Regions from separate parts of the Vreelandella sp. DA03-1M genome, predicted to be linked through region 1. Evidence: predicted binding sites of a transcription regulator. Region 1 holds the regulator's gene; each other region holds the start of a gene.
What was found. The regulator sigma-54, encoded in region 1, starts transcription at its own class of promoters, with help from an activator protein. The targets are predictions, from matches to a motif close to TGGCACNNNNNTTGCTNT.
Positions count from the first base shown of each region.

Region 1 (7,407 bases):
TGCGTGGAGTGAAACACCGGTAGTGCTACAACAGCCGCCCCAGCAAATGAACGCGTCGCGCATGGACGTCTGGCTTAACGAAAGCCAAGTGCGCTTAACTGATAATGTGCGTGGCACGCACCCTCCGGCCACGCAACGCTAACAGGATTTGCCATGAAATCACTGCTATATACCGCCCTTTTTGCCCTTGCGGTACCACTCTCGGCACTGGCCCAAAACAGCCAGGCCCCGGTAGAAGTTGAAGCCGACCGTTTAGACCTTGACCAGCGAGCGGGAACCGCTGTCTATACAGGCAATGTCGATATTCGCCAAGGCGGAATGCAATTACGTGGCGAGCGAGTAGAGATCGAACGCAACGAGGCAGGCGAGCTCTCCCGCGCGACCTCCACCGGTGAGCGCGCTTACTTACGTCATCAAGCTGAAGGGCAAGAAGGCCCTACAGAAGGTTGGGCAAGGCGCATTATTTATCATGTCGCTGAACGCCGCGTTGAGCTGATCGACCAAGCCGAATTAACGCAACAAGAAGACACCTTCACCGGCGGTCGCCTTGAATATTTCATTGACCGTGAAGTGATTCAGGCCCGCTCTGACGTTGACGGCAGCGAAACCCAGCGCATACGTATGACGCTTCAGCCCGAACAATAGGGAGCCAAGCCTTGGCAACTACAGACACTGCGCCAATCAAAACCCTATATGCCCACCACTTGGCCAAAAGCTATAAGCGACGCCGAGTCGTTAAAGACATCAATTTAGAGATCTCCCAAGGCAGCGTTGTGGGCTTGCTCGGCCCCAACGGTGCAGGCAAAACCACCTCTTTTTATATGATTGTGGGGCTGGTGAAATCCGATGCTGGCAAAGTGGGTATCGACGATGTAGATCTAACCCGCGCCCCAATGCATGAACGCGCTGCGGCGGGTATCGGCTACCTTCCGCAAGAAGCGTCTATTTTTCGTAAATTATCGGTTGCCGATAATATTATGGCGATACTCGAAACGCGCAAAGAGCTCAGCCGTCGCGACCGCGAGCAGCGCCTGGAAGCGCTACTTGAAGATTTTCACATTACCCATATTCGCGACAACCTGGGCATGAGCCTTTCAGGCGGTGAACGCAGGCGTGTGGAGATTGCTCGCTCACTGGCGACAGAACCCGCATTCATTCTGCTGGACGAGCCCTTTGCTGGCGTAGACCCCATTTCGGTGGGCGAGATCAAAACCATTATTCGGGCATTAAAACAGCGCCACATCGGCGTACTGATTACCGACCACAACGTTCGCGAAACCCTGGATATTTGTGATATCGCCTACATCGTGGGCGATGGTCAAATCATCGCCAGCGGCTCTCCAGCCTCGATACTCACTAACCAGAAAGTGAGGGAGGTTTATTTAGGCGCTGATTTCCGCCTCTAGCTTATTTTTCACTTCTAATTAGCGCTCTACAACAACTTTACTACCAATGGCATGCTTATTGCACTTGCACCTGAGACCTACTCGCACTAGGGTGGAGCATTCTGATTAACGAGTGGTTCTCAGATGGTCATGAAAGCTTCTCTTCAACTGCGCATGGGCACACAGCTGACCATGACACCTCAGCTGCAGCAGGCCATTGCCCTGCTACAGCTATCAACGCTGGACTTACGTCAAGAAATTCAGCAGGCCCTAGATGCCAACCCCATGCTGGACCAAGAGGATGAATTTGGCGAACAGGCTGTCAGCGAGCCCAAAGAGGAAGAGTGGTCAGAGAGCATTCCCACCGAGCTCTCGGTAGATAGTGACTGGTCTGATACCTACCAAGATATGGGCAGTCACGGTGGCACCAGCAGCGAAGGACCTGATTTTGAGCGCCAAGCGGCTGGCCAGAGTCTTCATGGGCACTTGCTGTGGCAGCTTGCCATGACTGATTTTGGCGCGCGAGAGCAACTTGTCGCAGAAAGTCTTATCGACGCGTTAGATGCTAATGGCTATTTAACTCAGCCGCTCAACGATATCCGTGAAGGGCTTCGCGCCCAAGGTGTCGATGGGCTTAGCCAGCGCGAAGTGGAAACTATTCTGCTTAAACTTCAGCAATTTGAGCCAACAGGGATATTCGCCCGCGACCTGCGGGAGTGCCTGATGCTGCAGCTGGCCATTCTTCCCGATGATACGCCGTTGCTGGTTCCTGCCCGCCGCTTAGTACGGCAGTTTCTGGAAGCGCTCGGCAAAGATGACATGCGCTTACTAAAACGCCGCCTGGGACTCGATGATGACCAGCTGGCTGATGTCATTCTCCTCATTCGTAGCCTTGATCCACGCCCGGGCAGCGCCTATGGCGATACCGATGATAGTTATGTAACGCCCGACCTGGTCGTACGCCATGACCACGAAGGCTGGCACTTAGAGCTCAATCCTGAGGCATTGCCAAGGCTGCGCATTCAGCCCGACTACGCAAGCTTAATAAAGCGTGCGGATAAAAGTCAGGACAATCAGTTTTTAAAAGAACACCTGCAGGAAGCACGCTGGCTGATCAAGAGCCTCTCTAGCCGCAACGATACGCTACTGCGCGTTGGACGCGAGATTATCACCCGGCAAATTGGCTTTTTAGAACACGGCGAAGAAGCCATGAAGCCGCTCATATTGGCCGATATCGCCGAGGCCGTGGAAATGCACGAATCGACTATTTCCCGGGTAACCACTCAGAAATTTATTCATACGCCTCGCGGCGTATTTGAACTCAAATACTTTTTCTCAAGCCAAGTCAGCAGCCAGGATGGTGACAGCCATTCAAGCACCGCTATTCGCGCTCGGCTTAAGAAATTGGTTCAAGAGGAGCCGCCAGGCAAGCCGCTTTCTGATAGCCGCTTAGTCACGCTATTAGGAGAGTGGGGAATTCAAGTAGCGCGTCGAACGGTGGCTAAATACCGTGAAGCCATGGGCATTCCCTCCTCTAGCGAGCGACGTCGTTTGCGCTAGCACAAATCAACGTTTTAGGGAAACTCTCGACAAGGGCTTTGCAACGCGGCAAAAAGGGTTACAATCGAAGTACAGTCCGATGGATAAGGAGTACGTCAATGCAAGTTAATATCACTGGTCATCACGTAGAACTGACTGACGCCTTGCGTGACTATGTCAACGAAAAGCTTGAACGTGTAGAGCGCCATTACGACAACATAACCACGGTGCAAGTCACCTTATCTGTGGAGAAAGAGCGCCAGCAGGCCGCCTGTACGCTGCACGCAGCAGGTGCTGATTTACATGCGGAAGCCCTAGACAGTGATATGTACGCCGCTATTGACGCATTAGCGGACAAAATTGATCGGCAACTCGTTAAACATAAGGAAAAAGCACAAGCTCGCGCCCAAGGCGCAGGCGTGCGTTAATTCAATGACGTTGGAAACCATACTCCCCCCGGAACGTGTTCTCTTTGACGTACCCGGGGGCAGCAAAAAAAGGGTGCTGGAATTTTTCAGCACCTTTATTGCCCAAAATATCCCCAGTCTGGACAGCCAAGAAGTGTTTAGCCGTTTAATTGGCCGTGAGCGCTTAGGCAGTACCGGGATTGGTAACGGCGTGGCTATTCCCCATGCGCGTAGTCCTCACTGCTCGGCCCCGATTGCTGGTTTTTTAAAACTCGCAGAAGCGATTGATTTTGATGCTATCGACGGCGACCCGGTGGATCTGGTATTTGTATTGCTAGTTCCAGAAGAGGCTGATGACACACATCTCTCTCTGCTCGGCCAGGTAGCGACCATCATGAACGATGCGGATACGCGTCAGAAACTGCGTAAAGCAGGCAGCCAGCGCGAACTACTTGAGTTGCTTACCGCTAAAATTCGTGAGCAAACAACCTCCTGAAAGCCTAAACCTGCCAAGCGGTACTCAACGGCAGGTTGTTTTGCGCTCGCCACCCTTAACGCAGCTTGATCAAAGCAAAGAGAGACCCTATGCAACTTGTGATCATTAGCGGCCGCTCTGGGTCAGGTAAATCTATCGCCTTACAAGCGCTTGAAGATCTTGGCTATTATGCGATTGATAACCTTCCTGCCATGCTGCTGGGTTCGTTGGTGGACGAACTACGCGACAAAGGCGACCGTGCCCATTTAGCGGTCAGCATTGACGCCCGTAACTTGCCTGGCGCGCTAGAGCGACTGCCCTCTATGCTAGAGGAGCTGCGGCAACGTAAAATTGATTTTCAAGTGATCTATCTGACCACGGACGCCCGCATATTGCTTGAGCGTTACTCCGCCACTCGTCGTCGCCACCCGCTCACGCGCGACAGCGAAATGACACTTGAAGAAGCCATCAATAAAGAAGAAGAGACGCTACACGATATTCGTGATCTGGCTGATTTATTGATCGATACCTCGCGTCTATCGGTTCACGATTTACGTCGTCGCATTACTGACCAGGTCGCCCATCAGAGACGCGATAAGCTCACGCTGACGCTTGAATCGTTTGGTTATAAGCGCGGTGTACCGCTGGATGCTGATTTGGTTTTCGACGTGCGCTGCCTGCCAAACCCATATTGGGATCCAACGCTACGCCAATTCACAGGCCGCGATGCGAACATAGTGGCCTTCTTAAGCGGTTATCCCATCGTAGACGCCATGACTAACGATATTCAGGCTTGGCTTGAGCGCTGGCTGCCCGCTTACCAAGATAGCCAGCGTAGCTACATGACTATCGCGATTGGCTGCACCGGTGGGCAACACCGCTCGGTCTATATGGTCGAACAGCTAGCAGAGCGATTAGTACACAGTATGGGCGAAATTCAATTACGTCATCGCGAGTTAGGCTTGCAGTACACATTAAATGAACAGCTAGCTGCTCCGCCTGCCAGCACATCCCAAACCGACGAGCAGCAAGCAACTTCTTAAGCGCTTCTATCCATTAATGACACCACTCGGCGAAAAGGAACCAGGGTGCCAGAAAGAATTCTCACACTTACCAATCAACGCGGCCTGCATGCACGCGCGGCGACCAAACTGGTAAAATGCGGCCAACAGTTCACGGCGACAATACGTGTTCAAAAACAGCAACAGGTCGCTGACGCCGCCAACATCATGTCACTGCTGATGCTCGCGGCCCCTTGCGGTACCGAGCTAACCATCAACGCTGAAGGCGATGACGCCGAACAGGCGCTTGATGCTATTCAAGCGCTGTTCGATGCTCGTTTTGAGGAAGATCAGTAGCTTTTAATCTCCCGCTACGGTCATGGCATCAATTAACCAACTACCCGTGTGAACACTGCCACGGGTATCGGTGTCATCGCCAATCCCCACTAACCCGGCAAACATCCGCTCCAGGTTCCCAGCGATCGTAAACTCCTCGATCGGGTACTGTACTTTTCCATCCTCTACCCAAAACCCTGCAGCGCCACGTGAGTAATCACCGGTCACGCCGTTAACGCCCTGCCCCATCAGCTCGGTTACCCAAATACCCCGCCCCATCTCTTTTAATAGACTGTCACGGGATTGCAGTGGTGCCACTAAACGCACATTTCGTGCCCCACCAGCATTGCCCGTGGTTTGCAAACCCAGCCGACGAGCACTGTAGGAAGAGAGCATATAGCTGGCAATGCTGCCCTGATCGATAAAACGATTATTACGGGTTTGCACGCCCTCGCCATCAAACGGCGAACTCGCTGTGGCACCGATTTCCATTGGACGTTCTTCAAGGCTGAACCAATCGGGAAACAGCGGCGTGCCAAGCCGATCACACAGAAAAGAGGCTTGGCGATATAAAGCACCACCTGCTAAACCACTCAGTAAATGACCAATCAATCCACTGGACAGCGACGGGTCAAATAGCACTGGAAAGGTGCCCGTGGGCGGACGTTTTGCGCCGAGCCTGCGCAGCGTACGCTCGGCGGCCTCACGGCCCACCTCGGCGGGGTCGCGCAGTGCCTTGGGATCGCGTGCAGAAGTGTAGTCATAGTCGCGCTGCATACCGCTCGCATCCTGGGCAATCAGCATGCATGAAAGAGAGTGACTACTGCCCTTTTGGGTACCTAAAAAGCCGTGGCTATTGGCATAAACGCGCACGCCTTCGCCACTCGAAAGTGATGCGCCATCTGACTGCGAGATACCGTCAACATCACGCCCCGCCTGCTCGCAAGCAAGCGCTAGCTCGATCGCCTCATCGGTTGTGAGTGCCCAGGGGTAATGCACTTCCAGATCGGGTAACTCGGTGGCCATCAACGATGCATCGGCCAACCCGGCGGCCGGATCTTCTCCGGTATAGCGGGCAATCGCCAGCGCTTTTTCTACCGCAGCCTGGATCGAGGCGCTGCTAGCATCCGTTGATGAGGCACTACCTTTACGCTGGCCTACGTAAAGCGTCACGGCGATGCCCTGATCTCGGGATAACTCAACCGTTTCAACTTCGCCCTGGCGTACGCTCACACCTATTCCCTGATCGACGCTTGCGCCTACTTCGGCAGCATCCGCGCCCAAGCGCTTTGCCAGCGCTAGCGCCTCTTCGGCCCGCGCGGTCAGTAACGACTGCTGCGCGGATGCATCAAATGCCTGTGCCATATGGCCTCCTTTCTCAACCGAATGTCTCCAAGAGAATGTCTTCGGCGAATCAATGTTGTACTCGCAGCTGGTATAATGCCGCAACGAATTTTATCTGTGAGCCACACTATGCGTAAGCAACGTCCCGACCCCGTTGAAGTAGAAGAGCAGGAAGAACGCCCAAGCAAGTCGCAACTCAAACGCGAAATGCATGCCTTACAGGCACTTGGGGAAACGTTAATCGCCATGCGACCGGCAGAGCGCGCCCGCTTTCCCCTTTCTGACGATATGCTGCGCGCTATCGAGGAAACCTCGCGCATTCGTTCTCATGAAGGCCGCCGCCGCCATATGCAGTACGTCGGCAAACTTATCCGTAAAGAGGACCTCGCCGCCATCCAAGGCGTGTTCGATTCCATTGATCAAGAGCAGGAACAGCGCGACCACGCGTTTCACCGTCTCGAAAAATGGCGTGAACGCTTAATTGACGAAGGCGATGATGCTGTTGACCTGTTCATGGCGGAGCATCCCGATGCGGACCGCCAAACGCTGCGTCAATTAATTCGCAACGCCCAGCGCGAACGCGAGCAGGGCAAACCACCGACCAGCTCGCGTAAGCTCTTCAAACACCTTCGCGAAACCTTAGCGCTTTAAAACAGGCGCTTTAAAAGCAGTTCTTGAAAAAAGCTTTTTAAGACTGCGTGCCGCCAACGGTCAGCTCATCCAATTTCAGGGTGGGCTGGCCGACACCGACCGGCACGCCCTGCCCCTCTTTACCACACACACCAATCCCGGTGTCCAACGCCATGTCGTGGCCAATCATGGAAACGCGCTGCATGGCTTCCGGACCATTGCCGATTAAAGTGGCCCCTTTAACAGGCGCGGTCACCTTGCCGTCTTCAATCAGGTAGGCTTCGCTGGCG
Region 1 is NZ_CM146798.1:1,820,677-1,828,083, reverse strand. Features, by position in the region: gene lptC (LPS export ABC transporter periplasmic protein LptC) at 1-142, shown strand, start outside; gene lptA (lipopolysaccharide transport periplasmic protein LptA) at 154-645, shown strand; gene lptB (LPS export ABC transporter ATP-binding protein) at 657-1,406, shown strand; gene ACXUPB_RS08390 (RNA polymerase factor sigma-54) at 1,530-2,945, shown strand; gene hpf (ribosome hibernation-promoting factor, HPF/YfiA family) at 3,044-3,352, shown strand; gene ACXUPB_RS08380 (PTS sugar transporter subunit IIA) at 3,357-3,827, shown strand; gene rapZ (RNase adapter RapZ) at 3,917-4,849, shown strand; gene ACXUPB_RS08370 (HPr family phosphocarrier protein) at 4,895-5,164, shown strand; gene pmbA (metalloprotease PmbA) at 5,168-6,508, opposite strand; gene yjgA (ribosome biogenesis factor YjgA) at 6,617-7,138, shown strand; gene tldD (metalloprotease TldD) at 7,176-7,407, opposite strand, start outside.

Region 2 (7,407 bases), 1.9 Mb from region 1:
GTCACTGGTGCGCATGCCCAGCGTGGTGGGGAAGCGGCTGTCGATGCTGTCGACGCCAGCGATCTCGAAGCATTGCCCGATGATGGACAGCCCGGCGTGGCTGGTGAGGGTGCGGCGACTGGCGCGGAACTTTATGTTGGGCATGGCACTGTCTGGGTGAATGGCGATAATGGCTATATTGCCATGCAGGTCAGTGGGTTAGAAGTGCTTCCGGGGGCCGGTCTCACGGATTCAGGGAAAGGTCAACGGTGCCTTGATGCTCCTGGGAATGACCTAAACTTCCGTCAGCGTACTTAACCCAGCCCTCCCATCCAAGGACTCTCGTAGTCTTTCCTCTAAGAATACGAAGCAATTCCATTGCATCGGCATACCCGACGACTATTTCATCCTCTACCGCTGATCTGTTTATTATTTCTTCGTAGCTATACATGACGGGGACACATTAACGCTTAAGCACAGCGGCGCGAGTTTACGAGCGTCCGGCGCCCGGTAGGGCGCGAACTGGTGCGTATGGTTACGTGTTTAATCACGACTCCGCCTCCCGTGCTTAATGTAATAATGAGGTATCGCTACTGCGCCTAAAAGCACCATGTACGATATCCACCAACCTCGGTTTTGTAGCTTCCGAAGACCGCTATCACGAATGCAAACTGCCAGTGTGATGACGGACATTAATAGCACTACTACCCATAAAGCATCTACTATTCCCTTTGGGACTACCCTTTCTCCCGAACCCCAATAATAGGGCACGTTCATATTGAAAGCGACAATATATGCTACCGCCAAAACGATCGTAACAATCAGTATCGTCTTCTCAAGCTTACTCATAGATACACGTAACAGTGATTATACGCCCTTCAACATAACACTATTTTCATCCGCTGCAATTCTGGCGGCCGCCGCTTTCAGGTCCGCTCTCTGACTCTGTGCCATCTCGACAAGCTGGCTGGTCGGAGGCAGGTCTTCGAGCGTCACATCAAGCTCGCCGGTCACCCCAACGGCATCGGAGGGGGACACCCCGAGCACTTCGGTAAGGTCAATTTTTGATTGCTCGAGCTTTTGTTCCGCCGAGGCTTTTTGATTCCGGGCCCTGGCAAGCCCAATGACTGCGGTATTGAGATCAATCCGGGTTTGTTTACCCTGTTTTACGGACATTTCAACCAGGTCTTTGGTGCGTTGCATAAGTTCAACGGCACGGGTTGCGGTTTCCAACTCTTTCTGAGCCAGCAGTATCCGGAAATAGGCGGCCCGCACCCGCGCCTTGGTGGCTACCTTCAGGTATTCAAGCTCCTGTTGCCGGGACGTGAGATTACTCCGGGCACGCGACTGCCCAAGGTCGCCGCGATTACCCATCCAGATCTCCTGAGTAACCCTCACCCCATATTCCAGGGACTCGTCGGCCTGATCCGGGGCCTGACGGGCCCCCAACTCAAACTCTGGATTGCTCGGCGCCCAGCGGCTGGCATGATCAAGCTGTCCCTGCTGTATCGAGACCGCGGCCCGCCTCAAAGCCAATACCGGGCTATTCTCGAAAGCCATCACCATGGCCTGGTTCAGGGAAACAGCCTGGCTGGCTTTGGCCTGCTGATATTCTTTCAGCGACACACTCTCTTTTGCCTGGGCCGACACCATAGGAGAGACGGCCAAGGCTCCCGGAACTATCATCGCGCACAACAACAATCGTTTGTTCATTCAGTATCATCCTGGCTGTTTGACTGAGGTCAGTGAGTCAGCATTTTTGCGTGGGAATCTGGAACGACCTTACAGACAAACCTTTAATACAGTTTGAAATTCAGGCACCGGATAAGAAATGAGCTTTGGCGGCAGGGGGGGCAGAGGTAAGGGCGAGGATGTCGAGTCACCGGGCGTCAAGGCAGGCGCACGATGGTGGGTTCTTGCATGATAAATAAAAACCGGCCCGTCATTTGGGCCGGCTTTTTATTCTGGATCTGAATTGCTTGTGATCACTTGGCCGATCAGAAACTCCTGCTCCAACCCAGCCAGAACTTCGGATCATCCGAGTTGACAGAGCCAAGCGCGTCGGTTGACTCAATGTCCGCGTACTCCACGTTAACACTGAAAGAACCGAAGTTTCCCGCATCCTTTGTAACGTTGGCGGCGACGTGTGAATAACTTGCCTCGCCGACAGAAGCCTTGCCGTCATCAGCGAAGTCGTAATAGCCAAGCGTCACACCGGCACTGTAGCTGTCCTCCAGAGGCACCCCAACAGAGGCGTAGTAATAGGCATCCCCCTGCACGAACACCCCATCACCACTGGTGTCGCTGTTGATCGTGTAGGCCAGGCCGATGGCCGCAATGCCATAACTGATCTCGCCGTACAGTTCGCCGAAGTCGATGGAGTCCGGCGCGTCAGGATACGCATAATAAATGTACCCAACGTCATAACCCAGTTCTTCCACAGAGCCGGAGAATCCGGCATAAAGATCAAGCTCATAGCTGGTGCCGTCACCAAAATCGACATTGGAACCCCAACCACCGGCGTAGAAGCCCGACGCATGCTCATAATCCAACCCTCCCTGGACAGCCGCAGCCCCGTCTGTCTGGGTGACGCCCCGGAACAGATAGTTGCTGCTGGCGCTCACATTTGAGCTGACGTCAGCGCTAACAATGGCGGGCGCAGCCTGAAGTGCTGCAAGCAAAGTGATACTGATAAATCCGGATTTGGTGAAAAACTGCTTCTTCATAATGGATACCTTCGGTTGGGTTTCATTGCTCCAAATATGATTTAGCAAAAGTCTTGCCACATCTTATTTATTCTTGTTTATCATTATTATAGAGACAAATCGGCACATTCTGAGCTTGCCCCCGAAAAACGACCCAACACCTAGCGCCCCAGAACCTGTCACCGGCCCGGACCAGCGCCCTGTTTTGATGCATTCTCTGTAACCATTCTCCTGAATCCGTGAAGCCGGCGCCGACACTTTCCCTATCACCGCCAGCGAGCACTTTTTGATCATTCGCCCCGTGCAAGTTGGCTTTCGCAAGCCCGTTATTGCCAAAACCCACCGTGCTGATCGGTGCTGACGGCCCGTTTTGTCATGCCTTTCCACCCGCCAGGCACGACATATCTGGCGATCGCGTGTCGCTTGGAACTGCTTGTGGATAGAGTGTCGCCGATTGACGGTCAGCATGGCGTTCCTCGTGGATAACGCAGTCGGCTCCGCAGCGTCTTGAGCACCGTCATGCGCCCGATATCCTGCCCGAAGTCGAGGATGATCTGCCGTGCCTTGTGAATCACGAGAGCCGCACGGTGCACCAGCTCTTGTAGCACGGTGCGCAGCCGGCGCCGCTTGGCCGGGTGGCGAACCGGGCTCAGCTCGCCGGTCATGCCCAGCTGTCCCATCAGGCGCAGGATGTTGTAGGCCAACTGGGCGAGATGCAGGATCAGATCGTTGGTGGCGAACTTGCCGGACGGCAAGCGCTCCAGGTCGAGATCGGTCTTGATCTCGCTGTGAAACTGCTCATGGGTGGCATGCGCCTGGTAGCGCTTGATCACCGCCTCCGGCGCCTCGTCCAGGCTGGTCCACCAGCCTTCCAACTCATAGTCCGGTTCGAGCAGCAACTGGCCATCGCGATCGGCGGTGCGCTCGACCAGGCGCATCACGCGTTGGACGACGTATTCGGTCTTGTTGTCGTCGTGGATCGAGACGGTCTGCGGCCACAGCGCCTGGCTGTCGAAGCCGCTGTCCTCGCGTAACAGGATCGGTTGCTTGGTCAAGCATTGGGCGCGAGGCAGTACCCGCTCCAGGAAGGCGTTGCTCTCCTTCATGGTGTGCTGCTTGCCAGGCCGCAGTTCCAGACCCAGGCACCACCCTTCGTTGCCCAGATAGGCGGCGATCGGGGTGTAGCCATCGACCTTCTGGTAGGTCCGCGAGACGCCTTCCTTCTTCGAGTTGCTGTTGTCCATGACGAAGGTGTCGATGTCCAGGCAGACGTGCGTCGTCTCGGCGGTGATCGGTGCTTCGATCAGTGACAGCAGGGTCGTGGACCAGGTGGCGGTGCGCGCCTGCAGGTCGTTGGCGGCAAGTTTCTCCAGCCGCTGTCGCAGCGTGGCGGTACTCGGCACCTTCTGCAGGGTCAGCAGTTGTTGGAAGGGCTTGTCGCGGCGGAAGTTCTCGACAGCGTCATAGTCGCTCATGCCCAGACACAGCAGGCCCAGGTAGCTCTTGATCACGTCACTGGTGCGCATGCCCAGCGTGGTGGGGAAGCGGCTGTCGATGCTGTCGACGCCAGCGATCTCGAAGCATTGCCCGATGATGGACAGCCCGGCGTGGCTGGTGAGGGTGCGGCAACTGGCGCGGAACTTTATGTTGGGCATGGCACTGTCTGGGTGAATGGCGATAATGGCTATATTGCCATGCAGGTCAGTGGGTTAGAAGTGCTTCCTGGGGCCGGTCTCACGGATTCAGGATAATATAAAAAGGAACTAGGTAAAATTTTATTAAAGTCTTGCTGCTCATTTTATTTAGCAAAAGCTCAATGGAGGGAAAAAGTAATTAAGATAAACAGAAATCTAAAATAAAGTATAGATTTCATACCAATAGCACCTTGAATAAAATTGTCGAAATTAATACTAACAAGCTAGATAGCGAAAAAAGGAAATGACATGATAATTGATCAGCTTAAATCCATAAACAAAAATATATTACAAGGATGTTTCTTATCTGGGTTGGGTATATTGGCGCTCGCCGGTGCTCAGCAGAAAGCTCTTGCTTCTGAGTTCCCATCTAGAGACATTGAGGTTATTGTTCCTAACGGGCCTGGGGGAGCCAATGATCTAACAGTACGTAGTTTAGAGAGTGGTCTTGAGTCTGCTCTGGGCGTGAATGTCATTACTGTAAACCAACCGGCATCTGGCGGAATTGTGGCGGCTGTTCGCCTAGCGGAAACAGATCCAAGCGGTCATACCCTGTATTTTAATTCTCAGTCTCTTATAACACTATCTAAAACTAATGATTTTCTTGACTTAGAAAAGTTTCAGCCTGTCGCGCAGGTTGTCCAAGATGCATCTGCCATTGCTGTAAACAGCAATGCTCCCTATAACACCCTAGCTGAACTTATAGATTATGGCCACAGCCATCCCGGTAATTTAAAAATAGCTACAAATGGTAAAAACGGCTTATGGCACTATTCAGCTCTGACTTTTGCCAAAGCCGCTGACCTCGATTTGCAATATATTCCGTACTCTTCCGGCGGTGCCGCCATGAGTCGAGCATTGGCGTCAGGCGAGGTAGATATATCGGCAAATAGCCCGAGCGAGCTTAAGCCTCTAGTTGAAGCCGGTCGAATAAAACTGTTGGCCATTCAAAGCGATTCTCGTCATGCTATTTTTCCTGAGATTCCCACTGCAGTAGAACAAGGCATCGACGCAGAGTTTCCGGTTTGGCGAGGTGTGTTTACCGCAGCAGGTACTGACGAAGATATGCTTAAGGAACTATCTAACAGTATCAAAGAGACATACGATAGTAAAGCCTTCCAGACATTCCTAGATAACAGCGGAATGCCGGGACGATTTAAACCTTATGATGAATTCACTGAGTTCTTTGAAGCTCAAAAAAACATGTATTTGGAATTGCAGTAAATAATCAGCACCAGGAGGGTGACTATGAAAGATATGATTACTTCCGTTGCGGCAATTTCAATAGGCATAGCAGTATATATTCTGTCAACCCCTCTTGATGTAAGCGACGCACCATTTTCATCCAACCCAGCCATATTCCCACAACTCATCAGTATATTTATAATTTTATTAGGCTTTATGTTACTTATTAATAGCCTAAAATCGGGAGCTTGGTCATTTGAGTTCAAAATCAAAATTTCTTCACTGAAGCTGGGTTCGCTTTTCCTGCTGTTTATTGTTTATCTCGTTGGCCTACAAGTATTAGGCTTTATTATTTCAACGCTAATTTTCCTATGGGTTATGATGTATCTCTTGAGCAATGAGAAACTACTGCCAATCTTATACAGTTTAGCTTTAACCACAATGCTGTATATGGTTTTTGGTTTTGGTTTCAAAATATTGCTTCCAATTGGCTACTTTTGGTCCTAGGGGTGGATGAATATGGAATTAAGTCTATACACAGCTGGCTTTGAACAAGTCTTTAATGTGAATATGATTTTGTTAATATTGCTGGGCACTACTCTAGGCGTCCTAACTGGATCGTTGCCCGGATTAACAGCCACCATGGGCGTATCAATACTGGTACCTGTAACCTATAGCATGACACCGGAGGCGGGGATCTTAATGCTCGTAGGTATATATCTTGGCGGTGTATTCGGTGGCGCTATCTCAGCCACACTAGTCAATATCCCCGGCACTCCTTCTGCAGTCATGACCGCAATGGATGCCTATCCAATGGCTCAAAGGGGAGAAGCTAGCAGAGCACTTGGAATTGCGACCTTCTCTTCTGCATTTGGGGGAATATTCAGTGTATTCATATTAGTACTGATAGCCCCGATCATTGCGGACTTTGCCCTTGAATTTACATCATATGAGATGTTCTCAATCGCTCTCTTCGGTTTAACAATAATAGCGGTGATCTCAGCGGGGTCTATGATAAAGGGCCTCATAGCGGGCTGTCTTGGCTTAATATTAGCCTCAGTTGGTGCTGACCCAATCTTAGGCATCCCCCGCTTGACATTCAGTAGCATGGAGCTATTTGGCGGTGTTCAGTTTATTGCTGCCATGGTTGGGCTTTTCGGCGTTACGGAAGTACTGTTAAATGCAGAGAAGCATTTCAATAAACTCAATAGCTGCAAGCTAGATGTAATTCATTTTAAAGCCAGCAAGGTTATCCCCGAATGGACTGACATTAAGCACCTGTGGGCGAATATACTTCGGTCCAGTACAATCGGTGTGATTATTGGTGCTATCCCCGGCGCAGGAGGGACAATAGCTTCCATCGTTTCCTACGGCGTTCAGACAAAAGCATCCAAACAGCCAGATGAAATGGGAAAAGGCTCCATTGAAGGAATCGGCGCGGCTGAATCTGCCAATAATTCCTGCACAGGCGGAGCTATGACCACCATGCTCTCTCTTGGTATACCAGGTGATGCAGTTACTGCTATTCTTATCGGTGCCTTTATGATACATGGGCTCCAACCTGGGCCTTTATTATTTCAGAACAACATTGATTTGGTATCAACAATTTTTCTTGGCATGTTAGTATCAAATTTATTTATTCTGGTGATTGGCTTGGGAGCGGCCAAAGCATTTGCTAAATTATTGTCCGTGCCTCAAGCGATACTTAATAGTGCCATAATTGCTTTCTGCTTTATCGGCAGCTATACGATACAAAACAGCTTTTTTGACGTTAAAGTTATGCTGTTCTTTGCCTTGTTGGGCTATGCTATGGTAAAAGCTGATTTACCCAGGGCCCCGGTTGT
Region 2 is NZ_CM146798.1:4,620,335-4,627,741, reverse strand. Features, by position in the region: gene ACXUPB_RS21590 (IS1380 family transposase) at 1-144, opposite strand, end outside; gene ACXUPB_RS21585 (TolC family protein) at 847-1,692, opposite strand; gene ACXUPB_RS21580 (TorF family putative porin) at 1,977-2,705, opposite strand; gene ACXUPB_RS21575 (transposase) at 3,146-4,339, opposite strand; gene ACXUPB_RS21570 (Bug family tripartite tricarboxylate transporter substrate binding protein) at 4,628-5,602, shown strand; gene ACXUPB_RS21565 (tripartite tricarboxylate transporter TctB family protein) at 5,627-6,070, shown strand; gene ACXUPB_RS21560 (tripartite tricarboxylate transporter permease) at 6,083-7,407, shown strand, end outside.
Region 2: a site for sigma-54 is predicted at 2,747-2,764, ahead of ACXUPB_RS21580 (TorF family putative porin). Genes of this name have one in related genera too.

Region 3 (7,407 bases), 370 kb from region 1:
TACCTGACAGCATGACGGCCACGCATTAACCCAGCGTTAAGAAAACAAAACGCCCTTGCAGTAAAGGCAAGGGCGTTAGCAGCAGCGGCCATATAAGTCCGACTTATATTAGCCGAGCCTTTTGGCGGCAAACCACCCCAGCACCATCGTCACCAGCATGGCCGCTAGCGGTAGTGATACACCGCCAATAGAGGCGATCGCAGGCCCAGGGCAGTAGCCGGAAAGCCCCCAGCCAATGCCAAACAGGGCTGCGCCGCCCAGCAACTTGCCATCCAGCTCCTGTTTAGTCGGTAGCTGAAAGACGCCACCCAACAGGGGTGCCGAACGCTTGAATACCAGCCGATAGCCGATAAAGGTGGTCACCACGGCCCCGCCAAGCACAAACATCAGCGTCGGGTCCCAGGCGCCCGCTACATCTAAAAACCCCAGCACTCGTGCTGGGTCGGTCATGCCGGAAATTGCCAAACCCAAACCAAACATCAGCCCCGCCGCATAACCAGCCGCTGTTTTCATCGCGTTCCTGTTCATGACACTCCTGTTCATTGCACACCGCCTAGGCCTAACAGATGGCGCGAGATATAAACGGTCACTAGCGCCGTCAGCAAAAACATACCGGTGGCTGCCATGGAGCGTGGCGCCAAGCGTGCCAGACCACATACGCCATGCCCACTGGTGCAACCGCTGCCAAGCCCTGTGCCCACACCCACCAGCAAGCCGGCCACCAACATCAATCCGACACCACCGGCTGGCGCGCCAATCACCTCACCCGGGCTTCCTGCCACGTTTCCCAAGCCGCCACCTAACGCCATAAGCAAAAGCGGGCCGCTAATCAGCCCTAATAGAAAAGCCACTCGCCAAGTGCTATCGCCCTTGGGGCGTTGGGTTATCAAGTTGCCCACGATGCCACTGATGCCCGCGATACGCCCCAGCGTTGCCATCAGCCAGGTAGCGGAAAGTCCGATCAACACACCCCCAACCAGCCCTTGTAAACCTGCTGTCCAATCCACTGGTGACTCCTTAGATCGCATTTAAATCGTTAGAAAAAATTAATCGGCACTTTGAGATAGACAGTGCCGTTCTCTTCCGCTGGAGGCAGCTCCCCTGCACGCATATTGACCTGCACCGAAGGAATGATGAGCCGTGGCATGCCTAAGGTGGCATCGCGCTCGGTGCGCATCTTCACAAACTCGTCTTCGCTGATGCCTTCATGAACATGGACATTCTCACTGCGCTGTTCCGCTACGCTGGTTTCATGCTGAAAGGTATCGCGGCCGGGGGCTTTGTAGTCGTGGCATAAGAACAGCCGCGTCTGCTCGGGAAGCGCCAGCACTTTTTGAATAGAGTGATAAAGAGTGCGCGCATCGCCGCCGGGAAAGTCACACCGCGCGGTGCCATAATCCGGCATAAACAGCGTATCGCCTACAAAAGCGGCATCGCCCACTACGTAGGTTAAACAGGCGGGCGTATGCCCTGGGGTGTGCAGCACATGGCCCTGTAATTGGCCAATGGTGAACGTATCCCCTTCTTCGAACAGCGCATCAAATTGGCTGCCATCCCGAGCAAATTCGGTACCCGCGTTGAACGCCTTGCCGAAGATCTCTTGCACCTTGACTATTTTTGCACCAATACCGGTTTTGCCCCCTAGTTGCTCATGCAGATAGGGGGCTGCCGAGAGGTGGTCGGCATGCACATGAGTCTCCAAAATCCAGGCGACGTCGAGTTGGTGTTCGCGAACAAAGGCGATGATGTTGTCAGCTGAACGCACATCCGTTCGCCCTGCGGCATAATCAAAGTCGAGTACCGAATCTATGATCGCGCAGGCGCGGCTGTCGGGATCTTGAACGACATAGCTAAAGGTGTTCGTGGGCTCATCAAAAAAGGGTGTAACGATTGGGCGTTGCATTGCTGCCTCCCATTAGTGGTAATCGCATTCTCATGCTTTAAAGACAGCATAGTGCATTACAGGTTCTATCGTTAGACTATTTTTGAATATTACAGCAGCTACTATTCAAAAAAATAAGAGTGATACACCAAACAGCATTTATGAGACATTTCGCTCATCTCTATCCTGTTTAGGCCGATAGTAACGACATAGGGGCAGAACTCTTCAATGACAAAAAAGCCAGCTACCGGTGGGTAGCTGGCTTTTTTTCATTATGCAGTCTGTGGGGTTAAACCTTACCTTGATTATCCAGCTCGACCGCCTCGTGCATGCGGGTAAGTAAGTCAGGTGCGGCCGCCTGTACCCGGTTCCAACTGGGAATAAAGGGCCGTTCTCTGGGGTTATCCAGGAAAAGGTTGCCTGCTTCGAGCAAATTACTGGCAAATAGCTCAACCGCCTGCTCCTCACTATGGCGATCAAGGCTCAGACCATTCATCGTGGCATCGTGGTCGTAGGCCTCGATCAAATCCAATGCGAAGCGGTAGTAAGTCGCCTTGAGCGTGCGGAAATCTTCGCTGCTAAAGGTAATACCCTGAGTGGCTAATTTTCGATACAGCGCTTTTGAGATATCCAAACTCATCCGGTTTAAGCCACCGTTGGGATCATCTTCACTAACCGGTTGATGCTTGTGGTCGTAGGCATCGGCAATATCGACTTGGCAGAGCTGGCGCAGTGAGTAGTTACGCTGCAGCTCCGATAGCACACCGATTTCCAGCCCCCAATCAGCGGGGATACGAATGCCTTCCAGCACTTCGCTACGCATCGCAAACTCACCTGAAAGTGGATAACGGAAGCTATCCAAGTAGTCAAGATAGGGCAGCGGCCCACAGACGGTTTTCAGCGCCCGCAGCAACGGCGTAACTAACAACCGAGAAACCCGGCCATTTAGCTTGCCTTCCGCAATGCGGGGATAATAGCCTTTGCAAAAACTGTAGTTGAAATTGGGGTGGGCCACCGGGTACATCAACCGCGCCAGCAGGCCACGCTCGTAGGTGAGAATATCGCAATCGTGCAGCCCGACCACCGTCGAGCGCCCAGATGACAACATATAACCTGCGCAGTACCACACATTGCGTCCTTTGCCTGGCTCCAACGCCCCTAGCCCATGCTCTTCCAGTTCCGCATCGAGCGCTTTCAGGCGCGGGCCATCGTTCCATAAAATGCGCGTATGCTGCGGCAGACGCGAGAAAAATTCGCGTGCGTATAAAAACTGTTCGCGGTCGGCGCGATCCAGACCAATAACAATCTCATTGAGGTAAGGGACCTTAACCAGTTCATCAACAATCGCTGAAAGCGCAGGTCCTTCCAATTCGGAAAAAAGCGACGGTAGAATCAAGCCCATCGGCCGCCGTCGGGAAAATTGGCATAGCTCCTCTTCAAGTGCCTCGACTGAACGCTTAGTCAGGTTATGGAAGTCGGTAATAATCCCATTTTGATGAAAGTCACTCATGCGCTTGCCTCCCTGGATTCATGGAACGGTTCTCAAATACCGAACTGTTCTCAAATAACAACAGCATCATCTTTCTCCGCCGTCGCTAAACGGCGGTCGTCTCGCCCCCACCAGTGGGCAACCCCCTCTGCCCAGCCGGTCGGCCCTGTTGCTTCCGTGCGATATAGCGAAGTATTACGCGGCTCTACGACTAAGTTGTGACAACCGCGGATGACGACGGCTTGATCAACCGCTTCAAGCATAGAGATATCGTTCGGTCCATCACCCAGCCCTAACGAGAGAGGCGTGCGGCCTCTTAATGCCGTAAAACGTTTCACTAACCACTCTACTGCACTGCCTTTATCCGCCGAGCGCCCCATGACATGCCAAAAACGCCCGCCTTGCGTTAGCTGTAGGCCATCCCCCTCCAGAGCAGCACGAAACGTCTCTAATGCTGAGTCACTGTCTTTCCATAACAACGGCTCACTGCCTTCCCGCTGCCGCGCATCACGGGCGCGGGGCTCGTCCAATCCAGTCAGCTCCATGACGTCCTGCACACTCAGCTCACCCATTCGGGTAAATTGAAACCCCAGGCGCTCGCGCCACACCTTTAAGCGCGCACGAATAAAGCCAACATCCACCCCTGGGTGTTTAATCACAACGCCATCGCGACCGCTACCAGGGCGGTCTAACCGCGCATGGCACCAACCTGGCGGCAGGCCAATCACCGCTCCATTCTCAGCGATAAAAGGCGTACCCGTCAGGCCCAACGCTTCGCGCAGCGGAATCAACTCCGCACGGGTTTTACTGGTGACCGGAATGACCGGCACACCCATTTGTTTTAAACGAGCAAGCCACGGCGCGGCGGGACTAAAGTCATAACTATGGTGATCCAGCAGCGAGCCATCTAAATCGGTCACTACCAGACGCGGCTGAAACGCTGGGTCTACCGGCGATGGTGACGGAGAAGGCGACGGAGAAAGCGGCGCTGAAAAATGATTGGATTCCGGCATGGCACTACCTCTATTCGGTCTTAGCACATCGTCAAGACAGTAGCCTGCGATGCCCTATGGCGATGACCAACGAGTAGTTGGCTATGAAAAGGATAGCAAGTTATAAGCCAAATCAGAGAAGTGTAGCTTTAGCAGGGGGTTACCGGGGATTTTTAGATTTTTATGGCGCACCACACTCCCAAGCACCAAAAGGAAGCAGCCTGAATGCACCAAAATAATGCATGGAACACAATAGTGCACTGTCGCACCGATACCCATTAAAAAAATGAGACAAAACTTTAAAAAACTGAGACAGTACTTGGCAACGCCTCATAAATAGCTATACTCAAATTGTAACCACTGGTGGTCTTGTATACCCCTCACCTGATGCCAGTGGGCTGCAGTGAACCAAGCCCTTTCATGCCCGCCTCCCCCGGCGGGTTTTTTTATGCGCTACCACAACAGAGACAAAAAACGGGTGGCCCGCATGGGTCACCCGTTTTTTGGGCTGTCCTTAGCCAGGAGAATCGCTATAGCGACTACTTATAAACAGGCAGCCGTGCGCAGACGTCAGCCACTTTATCCAGCACCTTCGCTTCAATGGCGCTGGTGTCTTCGCCTTTGGCCAGGACGTCCAGAATGTCGCAGATCCAGCCAGCCAGCTGGGTACACTCTTCTTCGCCGAAACCGCGTGTGGTGACTGCCGGCGTGCCAATACGCAGGCCGGAGGTGACGAACGGGCTTTGCGGGTCGTTAGGAACGGCGTTCTTGTTGACGGTGATGTGGGCACGGCCAAGCGCCGCATCGGCGTCTTTACCGGTTACGCCCTGCTTGATCAGCGAGAGCAGGAACAGGTGGTCTTCAGTGCCGCCGGAGACGATGTCGTAACCGCGGTCGATAAACACCTTGGCCATGGCCTTGGCGTTTTTCACCACCTGCTGCTGGTAGGTTTTGAACTCAGGCGCCATGGCTTCTTTGAAGCAAACTGCCTTGGCAGCAATCACGTGCATCAAGGGGCCGCCCTGGCCACCGGGGAATACCGCCGACTGCAGCTTCTTCTCGATATCCGCGTCGTTTTCTGCCGAGAGAATCACACCACTACGCGGGCCGCGCAGCGTTTTATGGGTGGTAGACGTGACCACGTGCGCATGGGGCAAGGGGCTCGGGTAAACACCCGCCGCTACCAAGCCTGAGACGTGCGCCATATCGACCAGTAAGTAAGCGCCCACTTCATCGGCGATTTCGCGAAACTTGGCCCAATCCACAATTTGCGAATAGGCAGAGAAACCGGCAATGATCATTTTGGGCTTGTGCTCACGAGCAAGCTGGGCCACTTGGTCGTAATCGATCAGCTCTTGGTCATTGAGGCCGTACTGAATGGCATTGTAGTGCTTGCCCGAAAAGCTCGGCTTGGCGCCGTGAGTCAGGTGACCGCCAGCATCCAGGCTCATGCCTAGAATGGTGTCGCCTGGCTTAACCAGTGCCTGAAAAACGGCGCTGTTGGCTTGCGAGCCCGAATGGGGCTGTACGTTGACGTAGGTAGCGCCGAACAGCTCTTTGGCGTAATCAATCGCTAGGTTTTCAGCGATATCGACGAATTCACAGCCGCCGTAGTAACGCTTGCCGGGGTAACCTTCGGCGTATTTATTGGTCAGCTGGCTGCCCTGGGCTTCGAGTACGCGGGGGCTGGCGTAGTTTTCGGAAGCAATCAGTTCGATGTGGGCTTCCTGGCGCGCCACTTCTTTCTGCATGGCATCAAACAGCACATCATCGAATCCGGCAATTGACATATCACGGCTGAACATCGGCGGGAACCTCGTAACGAGAAAGGATCATCATGGAAGAAGCGAGGCCGGTATCATAACGCAGCCTGTCACTACTTTCATCGCATCCGCGTCAGGTCGTGCATGAGCGTGCTTCATGTTGTGCGAGCCAGCAAAGGTTGACCGATTGGGCAATAACGCTTTTCGGTGTCATTCCGAATAGCCTCTTCTTTGTCATTGCGTATAGGGACTCCTCCCCGGTTGCAAGCTCCGATGATGAACAACATAAGCCGATGCGTGCGTATAGTCGGTCTCTTAATGGGGACGCTATCCCCTGACCCTGATGAACGTCGCGCACCTTCTCTCCTCAACGAACGATAGGCTTTTTCAGCCATCGCAATGATCAGGTTTCGAGAAGGCCGGTCTGACCTGTTTTTCATCCATCGTTGCTCAGCAACAAGGTAGCCGCCTGTCGGCGCTTAGGCGCTGATGGTGCTACCGCTTAGCTCACCATCAGCGCTGAACCGTCGTTAAACTCTCTACAATAGGACTGACCGCTGTGCAGAACCGCCCAGGCGGTTCGTACTGTCTTGTTCGCTAACGCAACAGCCGCTTTGTTCTTGCCAACGCGAGCGACCAGGGATCGTAGCCAACGACTTTTAGCATCCTGTTTGTCACCCACGGTGTTGATGACCGAGTGTGCGCCACGTATCAGGGCAGCTTTCAGGGAGACTTGACCCGTTCGGCCAATGCCCTTGATCTTCGCGATGCCACCACTGCTGTGTTGTGTCGGCGTTAACCCCAGATAGGCTGACGCTTGGCGACCTTTCTTAAACGCGTCGCCGTTACCGAGGGCGCTATAGAGCTGGGTGGCGACCACCGGCCCCACACCCTCTATCGCCAGGAGTTGGCGACAAGGCCCCACGGCGTGACTCATCTGCTCCACCCGTTTATCCAGTGACTGAATACGCTCATTGAGCCGATCCAGCTCCGTCATTTGTTCAGCGAGTAAGTCACGCATCAGCATTGAGAGTTCGTTGTCGGCATCTTCTAGGGCGCGCCATACACGTTGCTTTAATGCCTTCTGACCACGACCGCTAATCACACCGTATTCCTGTAATAGTCCATGAACTTGATTGATCAACTGGGTGCGCTGATGAATGTACCTTTCCCGAATGCGGTGCAGGCTCTGAATATCCTGCTGCTCGACGCTTTTGAGCGGTACAAAGCGCATGTCTGGGCGCAAACCCGCCTCTACAATAGCGAGAGCGTCATTGGCAT
Region 3 is NZ_CM146798.1:1,454,739-1,462,145, reverse strand. Features, by position in the region: gene ACXUPB_RS06755 (DUF6691 family protein) at 109-528, opposite strand; gene ACXUPB_RS06750 (YeeE/YedE family protein) at 540-1,007, opposite strand; gene ACXUPB_RS06745 (MBL fold metallo-hydrolase) at 1,037-1,903, opposite strand; gene ACXUPB_RS06740 (glycosyltransferase family protein) at 2,172-3,392, opposite strand; gene ACXUPB_RS06735 (HAD-IIB family hydrolase) at 3,443-4,384, opposite strand; gene glyA (serine hydroxymethyltransferase) at 4,903-6,168, opposite strand; gene ACXUPB_RS06725 (IS110 family RNA-guided transposase) at 6,629-7,407, opposite strand, start outside.
Region 3: a site for sigma-54 is predicted at 4,477-4,494, ahead of ACXUPB_RS06735 (HAD-IIB family hydrolase). Genes of this name have one in related genera too.

Region 4 (7,407 bases), 1.0 Mb from region 1:
GTTAGCCATTGCAGCAGAATCAGCGGCCGCCGTTGGCTCGGCTTCATATTGCGATACAGCCTCTTTGTCCTGGGGAACCTCAGCAGCCTTTAGGGTACTGGCCTTTGAAGTGCTGTTCATTGAAGTGTTTGCCATAGAAATACTGGGCTCAAGGCGCTCATGCTCAGTCGGCATGGAGGGTGAAGTCGTCGCAGTATTTGCTTTAGCGACGACGGGGCGCTCCGTTTTTTCTGCTGCTATTGATTGGGAATTAGCGATGGATTCCGCTTTTGCAGCTTTGCGTTTGGCTGCTTTAGCTGACGCCGAACGCCTAAACTCAGAAAGCACTCTGGAAGGGCCAGGATGCTCTTGACGCTCTAATTTTGGTTTATGACCTAAGCCACTATAGTCAGCGGGCTTAACGACTCGTGCACCGCCATTGGGTAGTTCCCAATTGATCTCTGCTGCTTTAGCAGCTTCATCGGGATCATCTTCTAGCTGACTAGCTGAAAGATCCTTTTCCGCCTGATCCAGACGGGGTACACGACGCTGACGTTGAAGTCTTCGCGCACCGTCTATAACGATGAGCGATACCAACGCCAGCCCTAAAATGATTAGCCACTCTCTTACCTGAATCCGTGAGACCGGCCCCAGGAAGCACTTCTAACCCACTGACCTGCATGGCAATATAGCCATTATCGCCATTCACCCAGACAGTGCCATGCCCAACATAAAGTTCCGCGCCAGTTGCCGCACCCTCACCAGCCACGCCGGGCTGTCCATCATCGGGCAATGCTTCGAGATCGCTGGCGTCGACAGCATCGACAGCCGCTTCCCCACCACGCTGGGCATGCGCACCAGTGACGTGATCAAGAGCTACCTGGGCCTGCTGTGTCTGGGCATGAGCGACTATGACGCTGTCGAGAACTTCCGCCGCGACAAGCCCTTCCAACAACTGCTGACCCTGCAGAAGGTGCCGAGCGCGGCGACGCTGCGACAGCGGCTGGAGAAACTTGCCGCCAACGACCTGCAGGCGCGCACCGCCACCTGGTCCACGACCCTGCTGTCACTGATCGAAGCACCGATCACCGCCGAGACGACGCACGTCTGCCTGGACATCGACACCTTCGTCATGGACAACAGCAACTCGAAGAAGGAAGGCGTCTCGCGGACCTACCAGAAGGTCGATGGCTACACCCCGATCGCCGCCTATCTGGGCAACGAAGGGTGGTGCCTGGGTCTGGAACTGCGGCCTGGCAAGCAGCACACCATGAAGGAGAGCAACGCCTTCCTGGAGCGGGTACTGCCTCGCGCCCAATGCTTGACCAAGCAACCGATCCTGTTACGCGAGGACAGCGGCTTCGACAGCCAGGCGCTGTGGCCGCAGACCGTCTCGATCCACGACGACAACAAGACCGAATACGTCGTCCAACGCGTGATGCGCCTGGTCGAGCGCACCGCCGATCGCGATGGCCAGTTGCTGCTCGAACCGGACTATGAGTTGGAAGGCTGGTGGACCAGCCTGGACGAGGCGCCGGAGGCGGTGATCAAGCGCTACCAGGCGCATGCCACCCATGAGCAGTTTCACAGCGAGATCAAGACCGATCTCGACCTGGAGCGCTTGCCGTCCGGCAAGTTCGCCACCAACGATCTGATCCTGCATCTCGCCCAGTTGGCCTACAACATCCTGCGCCTGATGGGACAGCTGGGCATGACCGGCGAGCTGAGCCCGGTTCGCCACCCGGCCAAGCGGCGCCGGCTGCGCACCGTGCTACAAGAGCTGGTGCACCGTGCGGCTCTCGTGATTCACAAGGCACGGCAGATCATCCTCGACTTCGGGCAGGATATCGGGCGCATGACGGTGCTCAAGACGCTGCGGAGCCGACTGCGTTATCCACGAGGAACGCCATGCTGACCGTCAATCGGCGACACTCTATCCACAAGCAGTTCCAAGCGACACGCGATCGCCAGATATGTCGTGCCTGGCGGGTGGAAAGGCATGACAAAACGGGCCGTCAGCACCGATCAGCACGGTGGGTTTTGGCAATAACGGGCTTGCGAAAGCCAACTTGCACGGGGCGAATGATCAAAAAGTGCTCGCTGGCGGTGATAGGGAAAGTGTCGGCGCCGGCTTCACGGATTCAGGAGAATGGTTACAGAGAATGCATCAAAACAGGGCGCTGGTCCGGGCCGGTGACAGGTTCTGGGGCGCTAGGTGTTGGGTCGTTTTTCGGGGGCAAGCTCAGAATGTGCCGATTTGTCTCTATAATAATGATAAACAAGAATAAATAAGATGTGGCAAGACTTTTGCTAAATCATATTTGGAGCAATGAAACCCAACCGAAGGTATCCATTATGAAGAAGCAGTTTTTCACCAAATCCGGATTTATCAGTATCACTTTGCTTGCAGCACTTCAGGCTGCGCCCGCCATTGTTAGCGCTGACGTCAGCTCAAATGTGAGCGCCAGCAGCAACTATCTGTTCCGGGGCGTCACCCAGACAGACGGGGCTGCGGCTGTCCAGGGAGGGTTGGATTATGAGCATGCGTCGGGCTTCTACGCCGGTGGTTGGGGTTCCAATGTCGATTTTGGTGACGGCACCAGCTATGAGCTTGATCTTTATGCCGGATTCTCCGGCTCTGTGGAAGAACTGGGTTATGACGTTGGGTACATTTATTATGCGTATCCTGACGCGCCGGACTCCATCGACTTCGGCGAACTGTACGGCGAGATCAGTTATGGCATTGCGGCCATCGGCCTGGCCTACACGATCAACAGCGACACCAGTGGTGATGGGGTGTTCGTGCAGGGGGATGCCTATTACTACGCCTCTGTTGGGGTGCCTCTGGAGGACAGCTACAGTGCCGGTGTGACGCTTGGCTATTACGACTTCGCTGATGACGGCAAGGCTTCTGTCGGCGAGGCAAGTTATTCACACGTCGCCGCCAACGTTACAAAGGATGCGGGAAACTTCGGTTCTTTCAGTGTTAACGTGGAGTACGCGGACATTGAGTCAACCGACGCGCTTGGCTCTGTCAACTCGGATGATCCGAAGTTCTGGCTGGGTTGGAGCAGGAGTTTCTGATCGGCCAAGTGATCACAAGCAATTCAGATCCAGAATAAAAAGCCGGCCCAAATGACGGGCCGGTTTTTATTTATCATGCAAGAACCCACCATCGTGCGCCTGCCTTGACGCCCGGTGACTCGACATCCTCGCCCTTACCTCTGCCCCCCCTGCCGCCAAAGCTCATTTCTTATCCGGTGCCTGAATTTCAAACTGTATTAAAGGTTTGTCTGTAAGGTCGTTCCAGATTCCCACGCAAAAATGCTGACTCACTGACCTCAGTCAAACAGCCAGGATGATACTGAATGAACAAACGATTGTTGTTGTGCGCGATGATAGTTCCGGGAGCCTTGGCCGTCTCTCCTATGGTGTCGGCCCAGGCAAAAGAGAGTGTGTCGCTGAAAGAATATCAGCAGGCCAAAGCCAGCCAGGCTGTTTCCCTGAACCAGGCCATGGTGATGGCTTTCGAGAATAGCCCGGTATTGGCTTTGAGGCGGGCCGCGGTCTCGATACAGCAGGGACAGCTTGATCATGCCAGCCGCTGGGCGCCGAGCAATCCAGAGTTTGAGTTGGGGGCCCGTCAGGCCCCGGATCAGGCCGACGAGTCCCTGGAATATGGGGTGAGGGTTACTCAGGAGATCTGGATGGGTAATCGCGGCGACCTTGGGCAGTCGCGTGCCCGGAGTAATCTCACGTCCCGGCAACAGGAGCTTGAATACCTGAAGGTAGCCACCAAGGCGCGGGTGCGGGCCGCCTATTTCCGGATACTGCTGGCTCAGAAAGAGTTGGAAACCGCAACCCGTGCCGTTGAACTTATGCAACGCACCAAAGACCTGGTTGAAATGTCCGTAAAACAGGGTAAACAAACCCGGATTGATCTCAATACCGCAGTCATTGGGCTTGCCAGGGCCCGGAATCAAAAAGCCTCGGCGGAACAAAAGCTCGAGCAATCAAAAATTGACCTTACCGAAGTGCTCGGGGTGTCCCCCTCCGATGCCGTTGGGGTGACCGGCGAGCTTGATGTGACGCTCGAAGACCTGCCTCCGACCAGCCAGCTTGTCGAGATGGCACAGAGTCAGAGAGCGGACCTGAAAGCGGCGGCCGCCAGAATTGCAGCGGATGAAAATAGTGTTATGTTGAAGGGCGTATAATCACTGTTACGTGTATCTATGAGTAAGCTTGAGAAGACGATACTGATTGTTACGATCGTTTTGGCGGTAGCATATATTGTCGCTTTCAATATGAACGTGCCCTATTATTGGGGTTCGGGAGAAAGGGTAGTCCCAAAGGGAATAGTAGATGCTTTATGGGTAGTAGTGCTATTAATGTCCGTCATCACACTGGCAGTTTGCATTCGTGATAGCGGTCTTCGGAAGCTACAAAACCGAGGTTGGTGGATATCGTACATGGTGCTTTTAGGCGCAGTAGCGATACCTCATTATTACATTAAGCACGGGAGGCGGAGTCGTGATTAAACACGTAACCATACGCACCAGTTCGCGCCCTACCGGGCGCCGGACGCTCGTAAACTCGCGCCGCTGTGCTTAAGCGTTAATGTGTCCCCGTCATGTATAGCTACGAAGAAATAATAAACAGATCAGCGGTAGAGGATGAAATAGTCGTCGGGTATGCCGATGCAATGGAATTGCTTCGTATTCTTAGAGGAAAGACTACGAGAGTCCTTGGATGGGAGGGCTGGGTTAAGTACGCTGACGGAAGTTTAGGTCATTCCCAGGAGCATCAAGGCACCGTTGACCTTTCCCTGAATCCGTGAGACCGGCCCCCGGAAGCACTTCTAACCCACTGACCTGCATGGCAATATAGCCATTATCGCCATTCGCCCAGACAGTGCCATGCCCAACATAAAGTTCCGCGCCAGTCGCCGCACCCTCACCAGCCACGCCGGGCTGTCCATCATCGGGCAATGCTTCGAGATCGCTGGCGTCGACAGCATCGACAGCCGCTTCCCCACCACGCTGGGCATGCGCACCAGTGACGTGATCAAGAGCTACCTGGGCCTGCTGTGTCTGGGCATGAGCGACTATGACGCTGTCGAGAACTTCCGCCGCGACAAGCCCTTCCAACAACTGCTGACCCTGCAGAAGGTGCCGAGCGCGGCGACGCTGCGACAGCGGCTGGAGAAACTTGCCGCCAACGACCTGCAGGCGCGCACCGCCACCTGGTCCACGACCCTGCTGTCACTGATCGAAGCACCGATCACCGCCGAGACGACGCACGTCTGCCTGGACATCGACACCTTCGTCATGGACAACAGCAACTCGAAGAAGGAAGGCGTCTCGCGGACCTACCAGAAGGTCGATGGCTACACCCCGATCGCCGCCTATCTGGGCAACGAAGGGTGGTGCCTGGGTCTGGAACTGCGGCCTGGCAAGCAGCACACCATGAAGGAGAGCAACGCCTTCCTGGAGCGGGTACTGCCTCGCGCCCAATGCTTGACCAAGCAACCGATCCTGTTACGCGAGGACAGCGGCTTCGACAGCCAGGCGCACCTGGCGCTTCTCGAACAGCAACGCCAGGTCTTTGCCGACGAGGGGCGCCGGCTCGACTATGTCGTCAAATGGAACCCGCGTGGCTCGGCCACGGCTGATCGAGATACCTGGCTGGCGGTGGCGGCGGACTACTGGGAAGAGCTGCGTCCTGGCAAGCGCCAGGCGCTGTGGACGCAGACCGTCTCGATCCACGACGACAACAAGACCGAATACGTCGTCCAACGCGTGATGCGCCTGGTCGAGCGCACCGCCGATCGCGATGGCCAGTTGCTGCTCGAACCGGACTATGAGTTGGAAGGCTGGTGGACCAGCCTGGACGAGGCGCCGGAGGCGGTGATCAAGCGCTACCAGGCGCATGCCACCCATGAGCAGTTTCACAGCGAGATCAAGACCGATCTCGACCTGGAGCGCTTGCCGTCCGGCAAGTTCGCCACCAACGATCTGATCCTGCATCTCGCCCAGTTGGCCTACAACATCCTGCGCCTGATGGGACAGCTGGGCATGACCGGCGAGCTGAGCCCGGTTCGCCACCCGGCCAAGCGGCGCCGGCTGCGCACCGTGCTACAAGAGTTGGTGCACCGTGCGGCTCTCGTGATTCACAAGGCACGGCAGATCATCCTCGACTTCGGGCAGGATATCGGGCGCATGACGGTGCTCAAGACGCTGCGGAGCCGACTGCGTTATCCACGAGGAACGCCATGCTGACCGTCAATCGGCGACACTCTATCCACAAGCAGTTCCAAGCGACACGCGATCGCCAGATATGTCGTGCCTGGCGGGTGGAAAGGCATGACAAAACGGGCCGTCAGCACCGATCAGCACGGTGGGTTTTGGCAATAACGGGCTTGCGAAAGCCAACTTGCACGGGGCGAATGATCAAAAAGTGCTCGCTGGCGGTGATAGGGAAAGTGTCGGCGCCGGCTTCACGGATTCAGGTCTTAGTTCCATGTCGAACGTTCCATGGTCATCTTGCCGGTTGCTAAGGCACCATGCCTAAATATGGGTAACTGCTATTTAATAAGTACTTGCCACCAAGCATAGCGCGATTGCTATGAAAAGGGCCAATTTTTGCTGATAATTACGCTATTTTCACGCTTTTGAAACTGTTATTGAAGCCGGTTAAGGCAAAAGTCCGACCTTAACTTCAGCCGAAAGTGTCACGAGCCTTTGATCTAATCGTTATACATAGCCTTATAAAGGAAGCTCGAAAGCTAGAAAAGCCATTTTGACCGTTGGGAAGTGCATAACCGTTTCAGCCTTTTGCTTACTAATGTGCTAATCATCCCCATTGGCAAGATCTATTTATAAGCTGCTTAACGTTCTCATACCAAACATTAATAGAGGTAATATAGTTAACTTGAGCGCGTTAGGACACTTTTTTGCGTATTTGCATAATGTTTATCACTCCATGATTAACAAACTGCTGTTTATAGTTACAGTCTCTTCCAAAATTCTTCTGCTGTCGCACTGATGGGGCGGCCGGTCGGGTTAGATGTATATGCACCGTCATATCCCAACGCTCATCAAGTACACGCACTAAACGGCTATCGTGAATGTCTTGCTCAGCAAGACTTTTGAAGGTGAAGGAAGAAGGCGGTTAATCGACCAGCGCTGCCGCTTCTTCAATACCCACCGAGACTAACCGCGATACGCCGGGCTCTTGCATGGTCACCCCCATCAAGCGCTCGGCGGCTTCCATGGCAATCTTATTGTGAGTGATGTAGATAAACTGCACGTTTTCTGACATCTCTTTGACCAACCGGGCGTAACGGCCCACGTTGGCATCATCCAGCGGCGCATCCACTTCATCCAGCATACAGAACGGCGCAGGATTGAGCTGAAAGATCGCGAATAC
Region 4 is NZ_CM146798.1:789,151-796,557, reverse strand. Features, by position in the region: gene zipA (cell division protein ZipA) at 1-615, opposite strand, end outside; gene ACXUPB_RS03755 (transposase) at 701-1,894, shown strand; gene ACXUPB_RS03750 (TorF family putative porin) at 2,335-3,063, shown strand; gene ACXUPB_RS03745 (TolC family protein) at 3,348-4,193, shown strand; gene ACXUPB_RS03740 (IS1380 family transposase) at 4,896-6,257, shown strand; gene smc (chromosome segregation protein SMC) at 7,150-7,407, opposite strand, start outside.
Region 4: a site for sigma-54 is predicted at 2,276-2,293, ahead of ACXUPB_RS03750 (TorF family putative porin). Genes of this name have one in related genera too.